Regions from separate parts of the Arthrobacter sp. BI5 genome, predicted to be linked through region 1. Evidence: predicted binding sites of a transcription regulator. Region 1 holds the regulator's gene; the other holds the start of a gene.
What was found. Region 1 encodes HrcA, which represses chaperone genes, less so after heat shock. Its sites were predicted from a motif close to TTNGCACTCGNNNNNNNCGAGTGCNAA; they were not measured.
Positions count from the first base shown of each region.

Region 2: the regulator HrcA is predicted to act here: its motif matches at 2,058-2,084, upstream of groES (co-chaperone GroES).

Region 1 covers NZ_CM155264.1:2,128,885-2,133,278, reverse strand. Annotated here, with positions in the region: gene AC1MED_RS09675 (DUF4870 domain-containing protein) at 31-450, opposite strand; gene AC1MED_RS09670 (DUF3097 domain-containing protein) at 572-1,426, opposite strand; gene hrcA (heat-inducible transcriptional repressor HrcA) at 1,668-2,681, shown strand; gene dnaJ (molecular chaperone DnaJ) at 2,762-3,889, shown strand; gene AC1MED_RS09655 (16S rRNA (uracil(1498)-N(3))-methyltransferase) at 3,892-4,394, shown strand, end outside.
Region 2 covers NZ_CM155264.1:2,997,127-3,001,520, forward strand. Annotated here, with positions in the region: gene groL (chaperonin GroEL) at 1-1,522, opposite strand, end outside; gene groES (co-chaperone GroES) at 1,603-1,899, opposite strand; gene AC1MED_RS13755 (hypothetical protein) at 2,522-2,935, opposite strand; gene AC1MED_RS13760 (class I SAM-dependent methyltransferase) at 2,992-4,221, shown strand; gene AC1MED_RS13765 (shikimate 5-dehydrogenase) at 4,307-4,394, opposite strand, start outside.

The DNA.
Region 1 (4,394 bases):
GTTCGCGCGGGCCTTAAGTGTCCGTTCGCGCTACTTGATCCAGCGGAGGTTGTACTCGTAGCGGTGCGGCTGGCCGCGGTTGACGTGGATGCCGGCGGCCACCGAGAAGCACGCGAGGGCAATCCAGATGGCGGTGGCCAGCACGGCGAACAGGTTGCCCACTACCGGGACAAAGACCAGCAGGTTCGCCACGACCGCGGCGATCGTGGGCGGCAGCGTAAAGTTCAGCGCTTCCTTCGATTCCTGCGCGGTGAACGGGCCGCGGTCCTTGAAGATCAGGTAGATCAGCAGGGACGGAACGCAGCCCAGGATGCCGCCAAAATGCGCCAGCGTGGCCCACTGCCGGTCCTCGCTCGCCGTCAGCGGCAGAGCATTTGCCGGAACACCATGGTACTGGGGCTGGTCATGGCCGGCCTGGTGGTCCGTGTGTTCGCGTGCGTCTTCTGCCACGTTTCGTCCTTTGGATTGCGGTGGAGCGTTGGTACCTGTACGAGCCGCGGCCGCAACAATGTGCAGCGGCCGCCGGTTCAAGAATACTTGCTCGGATCGCGAAACGTGGCAGGGGGAACGGCTAGGGGACCGTGAGGAAGTCGATGACTTCTTCGACCCGGCCCAGCAGGGAGGGCTCCAGGTCCGCGTAGCTGCGGACCGCGCCGAGGAGTTTCTGCCAGCCCAGGCCGATGTCTTCCTTGGTGCTGTGCGGCCAGCCGAAGGCCGTCAGGATGCCGGTTTTCCAGTCCACGCCGCGCGGAATCACCGGCCACCGCTCAATGCCCAGGACCGCGGGGCGGATCGCCTGCCAGACATCGACGTAGGGGTGTCCGACGATCAGCACATTGCCGGCCGCGCCCGGGGAAGCCATCACGGCGTCGGCGATCCGGGATTCCTTCGAGTCGGGCACCAGGTGGTCCACCAGCACGCCGAGCCGGCGGCCGGGGCCGGGGCGGAACTCCGTGACGGCGGCGGCGAGGTCGTCGATGCCGTGCAGGGGTTCGACGACGATGCCCTCCACGCGGAGGTCGTCACCCCAGACTTTTTCGACGAGCTCGGCGTCGTGCTTGCCTTCCACCCAGATCCGGCTGGCCTTCGCTACCTGGGCCCGCTGTCCGGCGACCCGGACGGAGCCGGAGGCGGTCCGGGTGCCGGCGGCGTTGGCCGCGGCGGCAGCCCGCGGGGCGGGCGGCATGAGCTTGATGGGCCGGCCTTCGAGCAGGAACCCGAAGCCGAGGCGGAAGGAGCGTGACTTCCCGCGCCGGTCCTCGAGGGCCACAACGTGCATGCCGCCGGACTTCTCCACCCGGGTCACGGCACCGACCCAGCCGGACTGCACATCCTCGAGCACCATGCCCCGTTCCACCGGGATTTCGGGCAGCTGGGCCTTGGCGGGGGCGGAAAGGTCCTGCGGGCCCCAATTCTGGTAAGACATCTGCTACACACTGCTTTGCACTCGGGAATTTGGGCGGAGGAACGGCGGCGCGGCTCGTGGTGTGCCCGGAAACACCCGTCCCGGGGGTCACGCCCGCAGCGAATCCAATGCTAACAACGGCGCGACTCATATTAGACTGGTTAGCACTTAGGCATGTCGAGTGCTAACCGCGGGTTTCCCGGGCGGGTCTTTCCGCGCGGCCGGCGCCGGCTAACTGATACGGGTCGATTGGAGGTGGAGCGTGAGCGAGCCACGCAAACTCGAAGTGTTACGCGCCATCGTGGAGGATTACGTCCATTCCCGCGAGCCCGTGGGATCCAAGGCGCTGGTGGAGCGGCACCACCTGGGTGTGTCCAGCGCCACGATCCGCAATGACATGGCTGCGCTGGAAGACGAGGGCCTGATCACGGCGCCGCACACGAGTGCCGGCCGGATTCCCACGGACAAGGGCTACCGCCTGTTCGTGGACCAGATTTCGGCCGTCAAGCCGTTGTCCCCGGCGGAGCGGCGCGCCATCCAGGCGCTGCTGGAGGGTTCCGAGGATCTCGACGACGTCCTGGACCGGACCGTCCGGCTGCTGTCGCAGCTGACCAACCAGGTCGCCGTCGTGCAGTACCCGCTTTTGAGCCGGGCCCGCGTCCGGCACATCGAATTCGTGCTCCTGGCGCCCCGCAAGGTGCTCACGGTGTTGATTGCGGACACCGGCAAGGTGGAGCAGCGGGTGATCGACGTCGGCCAGGACCTCGGCGACGACGCCCTCTCCGAGCTCCGGACCCTGTTCCTGGCCAAACTCTCCAGTACCCCGCTGGGGCTGCTGCCACAGTCGTTGCAGGCCGTGGTGGAGAACTGCCCGCCGGTGCGGCGCGGCCCCGCCCAGGCCCTGTCCCGGGGACTGGAGTCGCTGGCGGCGAGCAGCCGCGAGGAGCGGATGGTCATGGCCGGGACCGCCAACCTGGCCCGCTCCAACGTGGATTTCCCGCTGAGCATCGGCCCCGTGCTGGAGGCACTCGAAGAGCAGGTGGTGATGCTCCGCCTGCTCAGCGACATGGCGCAAGATCCGCGCGGCGTCACCGTCAGCATCGGCCGGGAGAACCCCTACGACGGGCTTTCCGAAGCCTCCGTGGTGGCCACCGGCTACGGGCCGGACGCCACGGCCAAGGTTGGCGTCCTGGGGCCCACCCGGATGGACTATCCCACCACCATGGCCGCCGTCCGTGCGGTCGCCCGCTACCTTTCCCGGATCCTCGGGCCCTGACGGGCCGGATCCTGCACCGGACTTCTTGCCCACTACAGGCAGTGCCCCACTGGCAGTACAAAAAGGAAGAGATACACACTTTGAGCAGCCACTATGACGTTCTTGGAGTCTCCCGTGAAGCGACGGGGGAAGAGATCAAGAAGGCCTACCGCAAGCTTGCGCGGACCCTCCACCCGGACGTGAACCCCGGGGACGACGCCTCCGAACGCTTCAAGGCGGTCACCCACGCCTACGAGGTGCTGTCAGACCCGCAGAAGCGCCGCGTCTATGACACCACGGGCAACGAGAACGGCACCGACAACGGCTTCGGCGGCGGCTATGCCGGCCAGGGCTTCGCCTTCCAGGACATCTTTGAGACCTTCTTCGGCGGCGCCGGCGGCCAGGGCGGCCCCGCGTCCCGGGTGCGCCGCGGCCAGGACGCGCTGATCAGCGTCCGGATCGACCTCCGCGACGCCGTCTTCGGCGTGAACAAGAAGCTTGAAGTGGACACCGCCGTCACCTGCCCCACCTGCGAGGGCTCCTGCTGCCGCCCCGGCAGCCGCCCCGAACGCTGCGACATCTGCGGCGGCAGCGGGCAGGTCCAGCGGGCCGTGCGCTCGATCCTCGGCCAGGTCATGACCACGGCCCCGTGCGGCAGCTGCGAGGGCTTCGGCACCGTCATCAAGGACCCGTGCAACGAGTGCGCCGGCCAGGGCCGCATCCGCAGCCGCCGCACGCTCACCGTGAAGGTTCCGGCCGGCGTCGCCACCGGCACCCGCATCCAGCTCTCCGGCCAGGGCGAGGCCGGTCCGGCCGGCGGGCCGTCCGGTGACCTTTACGTCGAGATCCGGGTCAACAACGACGCCACCTATGTGCGCGAAGGCGACGACCTGCACGCCAGCCTGAACATTCCGATGACCGCCGCGGCGCTGGGCACGGAACTGACCCTGGACACGTTCGACGGGCAGCAGGAAATCGACGTCAAGGCCGGCACCCAGTCCGGCGAGATCATCACGCTCCGCGGCCTGGGTGTGACGCACCTGCGCGGCTACGGCCGCGGAGACCTCAAGGTCCACCTGCAGGTGGACACCCCGGCCAAGCTCGACGCCGCCCAGGAGGACCTGCTCCGGCAGCTCGCCAAACTCCGCGGCGAGCAGTTCACCGAGGGGAAGCTTGCTGCCAGCGGCGGCGTCTTCGCCAAGCTGCGGGACCGGCTCGGTAACCTGTAGCGGTGAGTAACCCGGTCTTCTTCACCCCCGCAGGCTCCCTGGACCAGCAGGTCCCCGGCGCGACGTTCGTCCTCGAGGGCGCCGAGGCGCGCCACGCGGTGACGGTCAAGCGCCTGGCGGTGGGGGAGGCCGTCGACATTGCCGACGGCGCCGGAAAGCGCATCACCGGCACGGTGACTGCCGCCGCGCCCCAGGAGCTGACCGTTGAGTGCAGTGAGGTCAGCACCGAGCCGCTGCCCGACGTCCGGCTGGTGCTGGTGCAGGCGCTGGCAAAGGGGGACCGGGACGAACTGGCTGCCGAAACCGCGACGGAACTGGGGATCGACGCCGTCGTCCCCTGGCAGGCGGAACGGTCGATTGTCCGCTGGAAACCTGAGCGCGCCGCGAAGGCGCACGCCAAATGGCAGTCGGTGGTGGCGGCGGCCGCCAAGCAGGCGCGCCGGGCCTGGATTCCGGAAGTCCGCCCCGCCCTCGACGGCAACGGACTGCAGGCGGCCGTGGCCGC
Region 2 (4,394 bases), 870 kb from region 1:
CCGCGTTGCGGAGGGCCGCACGCGTGACCTTGACCGGGTCGATGACACCGGCCGCGATCAGGTCTTCGTATTCGCCGGTCTTGGCGTTGAAGCCCTGGTTGACCGGGGATTCGGCAACCTTGGCGACCACAACGTAGCCGTCGAAGCCGGCGTTCTGGGCGATCCAGCGCAGCGGCTGGGTCAGGGCCCGGCGGACGATGCCCACGGCAGCTGCCGCGTCGCCGTCGAGCGCCTGGACGGCCGGGTCCTCATCGAGCGCCTTGAGGGCGTGGATGAGGGCGGAGCCGCCGCCGGCCACGATGCCTTCTTCGAGGGCAGCGCGGGTGGAGGACACGGCGTCCTCGATGCGGTGCTTCTTTTCCTTCAGCTCGACCTCGGTGGCAGCGCCGACCTTGATCACGCCGATGCCGCCGGCCAGCTTGGCCAGGCGTTCCTGCAGCTTTTCCTTGTCCCAGTCGGAGTCGGTGCGGGTCAGCTCGGCGCGCAGCTGGGCGACCCGGGCCGCGACGTCCTCGGCCGAACCGGCGCCGTCGACGATGGTGGTGTTGTCCTTCGTCACGGTGATGCGGCGGGCGGTGCCGAGCACCTCAAGGCCCACGGTGTCCAGGCTAAGGCCCAGTTCCGGGGAAACAACCTGCGCACCCGTGAGGGTAGCGATGTCCTGCAGCATGGCCTTGCGGCGGTCGCCGAAGCCCGGAGCCTTGACGGCCACGACGTTCAGGGTGCCGCGGATGCGGTTGACGATCAGCGTGGAAAGGGCCTCGCCGTCGACGTCTTCGGCGATGATGAAGAGCGGCTTGGAGCTCTGCAGCGCCTTTTCCAGCAGCGGCAGGAATTCCTGGACCGAGGAGATCTTGCCCTGGTTGATCAGGATCAGGGCGTCCTCGAGGACTGCTTCCTGGCGTTCCGCGTCGGTGACGAAGTACGGGGACAAGTAGCCCTTGTCGAACTGCATGCCCTCGGTGAGGACCAGCTCGGTCTGCGTGGTGGAGGACTCCTCGATGGTGATCACACCATCCTTGCCGACCTTGCCGAAGGCCTCGGCCAGGAGCTCGCCGACCTCGTCGCTCTGCGCGGAGATGGCGGCAACGTTGGCCACCTGCGTGCCCTCAACCGGGCGCGCGTTTTCCAGCAGGCGGGCGGCGACGGCCTCGACCGAGACCTCGATGCCGCGCTTGATCTGGCCCGGGGCGGCGCCGGCTGCCACGTTGCGCAGGCCTTCCTTGACCAGGGCCTGGGCGAGCACGGTGGCGGTGGTGGTGCCGTCACCGGCGACGTCGTTGGTCTTGGTGGCAACCTCCTTGGCGAGCTGGGCGCCAAGGTTCTCGTACGGGTCGTCCAGTTCCACTTCGCGGGCGATGGTCACACCGTCGTTGGTGATCGTGGGGGCGCCCCACTTCTTGTCCAGCACGACGTTGCGGCCGCGCGGGCCGAGCGTCACCTTGACCGTGTTGGCGAGCTTATCGATGCCGGCTTCGAGCGACCGGCGGGCAGCGTCGTTAAACGCGAGCTGCTTTGCCATGGTTTTGTCCTTTCAAGACAGAACCCCGCGCAGCCGTTCCGTTCAAAGCGAAGGAGCGGCGGCGCGGGGGTCCAAGAGAGTTACTTTACGACGATCGCCAGGACGTCGCGGGCGGACAGCACGAGGTACTCAACGCCGCCGGTCTTGACTTCGGTTCCGCCGTACTTGGAGTAGATAACAACGTCGCCGACGGCAACGTCTACGGGAACGCGGTTGCCGTTGTCGTCAAAGCGGCCGGGGCCAACTGCAACAACTTCGCCTTCCTGCGGCTTCTCCTGTGCGGAGTCCGGGATAACCAGGCCGGAAGCCGTGGTCTGCTCGGCTTCGAGCGGGCGGACAACAATACGATCCTCAAGAGGCTTAATAGAGACCGACACTCGGACCTCTCCTTTTCGTCAGCAAATTTGTGGACTATGAAGCGGCGATGCCATGGCGTACAGACCGTCGTCGCGGTGCCGGCAGTAGCTAGGCGGAGCATGCTCCATGTGTTAGCACCCGCCTAGGGAGAGTGCTAATGACGACTCTATGTAAGTAGTTAGCACTCGGTCAAGGTGAGTGCCAGAAGTTCGTCCCTGGTGAACGCCTGCACGGGACATGCTCATTCTTTGTGGCGCCCGGTGGACCCACGGTGGTTGTGTCCGGCGGGGGCGCCGGTGGTTGGACATGCTCGTTGCAGCCCGTGAGCGAGGGACATGCTCATTCCCGGGTGCCTGCGTCGGACATAGTGGCATTATGTGCAGCGCCGACGCCGAGGACTGGGCATGTCCGGAGGAGGGTCCGGCGCAGGACGAGGGACATGCTCATTCCAGGGTGCCGGCGTCGGACAAAGTGGCATTATGTGCAGCGCCGGAGTCGAGGACTGAGCATGTCCGGAGGGGGGTCCGGCTCGAGGACTGAGCATGTCCGGAGGGGGGTCCGGCTCGAGGACTGAGCATGTCCGGTGGTGGGCCCGGCGGGAGGACTGAGCATGTCCAGCGGGCGGAGCGTGGCTGCGGGCGCCTACCGCCCCGCGAGATCTTCGTAGTCCCAGTCCTGGCCGTCGTCGTCCTCGTCGACCCGCGCGGAGGCATTCCGTCCGCGGTACAGCACAAAGCCACCGGCCAGGGCGGCCACCGCCCCGAGGACCAGGAAGATGATGCCGCCCACCCGGGCAGCGGCGTAGGTGTCGCGGATGGCGCGGGCCTCGTCGGTCGCGTCCTTCACATCCTTGCCGCCCACGGAGTAGACGGTTGCGTTGAAGGCGTCCAGGAAGAAGATGATGACCAGCAGCGCCACGCACACGACGGCGATCACGCTGCCGGCGATCAGCGCCGGACGGGCGAAACGGGCCAGTCCCCGGCTGTCCCGGACTTCCCCGCCCGCCTGCTCCCGGGTGCCCGCTGTGCCGAAGTCGTCTGATTCCTTGCCGTCCATGCCGTCCAGCCTATCCGCCGCGCCGCGGCTTCCACGCCTGAACTAGGCTTGATGGCATGGCTGAGACTACGCAGGACCAGATCGCCCCTCTCCTCAATCCGGAGGGCTGGGAGCTGCTGGCCTCGCTGGGACCGTACCGTGAAGAGGAGGCCTTCCGGCTCAACGCCTCACTCCGTAAGGCCGGCCATTCCGCCGAACTGGTCTCCGCGGCGCTCACCCAGTCCCGGCTGCGGACCAGGGCGGAAGCCAAATTCGGTGAATTCGCCCGGCAGATGATTTTCACCCGGGCGGGACTGGAGCAGGCCACACGGCTCACGGTGGCGGCACGGCACGCGCAGCGGTTCGCCGAAGCCGGGATCGCCCATGTGGCGGACCTGGGCTGCGGGCTGGGCGCCGACGCGATGGCGCTGGCTTCCCTGGACATCCAGGTCACCGCGGTGGAACTGGACGAAACGACCGCCGCCTGCGCCACGATGAACCTGATCCCGTTCCGCAACGCCAGTGTGGTCCATGCCGATGCCACCGCCGTTCCGCTCGACGGGATCGACGGGGTCTGGCTGGACCCGGCACGCCGCACCACCTCCAGTTCCGGAACCAAGCGCCTCTGGGACCCCGAAGACTTCTCCCCGCCGCTGTCCTTCGTGGAATCGCTGGCCGCGTCGGGCCGCGCCGTCGGCGTCAAAATGGGACCCGGGATGCCGCATGACTCGGTGCCGGCGAACTGCGAGGCGCAGTGGGTGTCGGTGGGCGGCGACGTCACCGAGGTGGCGCTGTGGTTCAACGCGGTCCGCCGGCCCGGAGTCCGGCGCGCTGCCTTGGTTCTGGGGCCGCAGGGTGCGGCGGAACTCACCAGCACGGAGGACTTCGACGCCGGCCCGGTGGCCCCCGTGGGTCCGGTGGAGGGCTATCTCTACGAGCCCGACGGCGCCGTGATCCGCGCGGGGCTCGTCGCCGACGTCGCGCTCCAGCTGGGCGGACATCTGCTGGACGAACACATCGCCTACATCTGCGCGCCGGAGCTGCGCGACACCCCCTTCGCCCGGGCCTACCAGGTCCTCGAGGTGATGCCGTTCAACGTCAAGGCGCTCAAGGCCTGGGTCAAGGACAACGGCGTGGGCGTCCTCGACATCAAAAAGCGCGGCACTTCGGTCACGCCGGAAGAACTGCGCCAGCAACTGCTCCCCGGCGGCGGCAAGAACGCCAAGAACGCGGCCAAAAAGACGGCCACCCTGGTCCTCACCAGAATCGGCGAGGAACGGGTGGCCATCTCCGTGCAGCCCGTCTAGGGCCGGCGGTACAGGGTAGCCGGTCAGAACCGGCCGTCCCAGGGCGCCTCCCAGCGGCAGCCGGTCCCGGCCCCGGTTGGTCCGTTTACTGGGCCCGCATGAACTCTTCAGCGGCCCGGACCTGTTCGGCGCTGGGCCGGATGCCCGTGTACAGGACGAACTGTTCCAGGGCC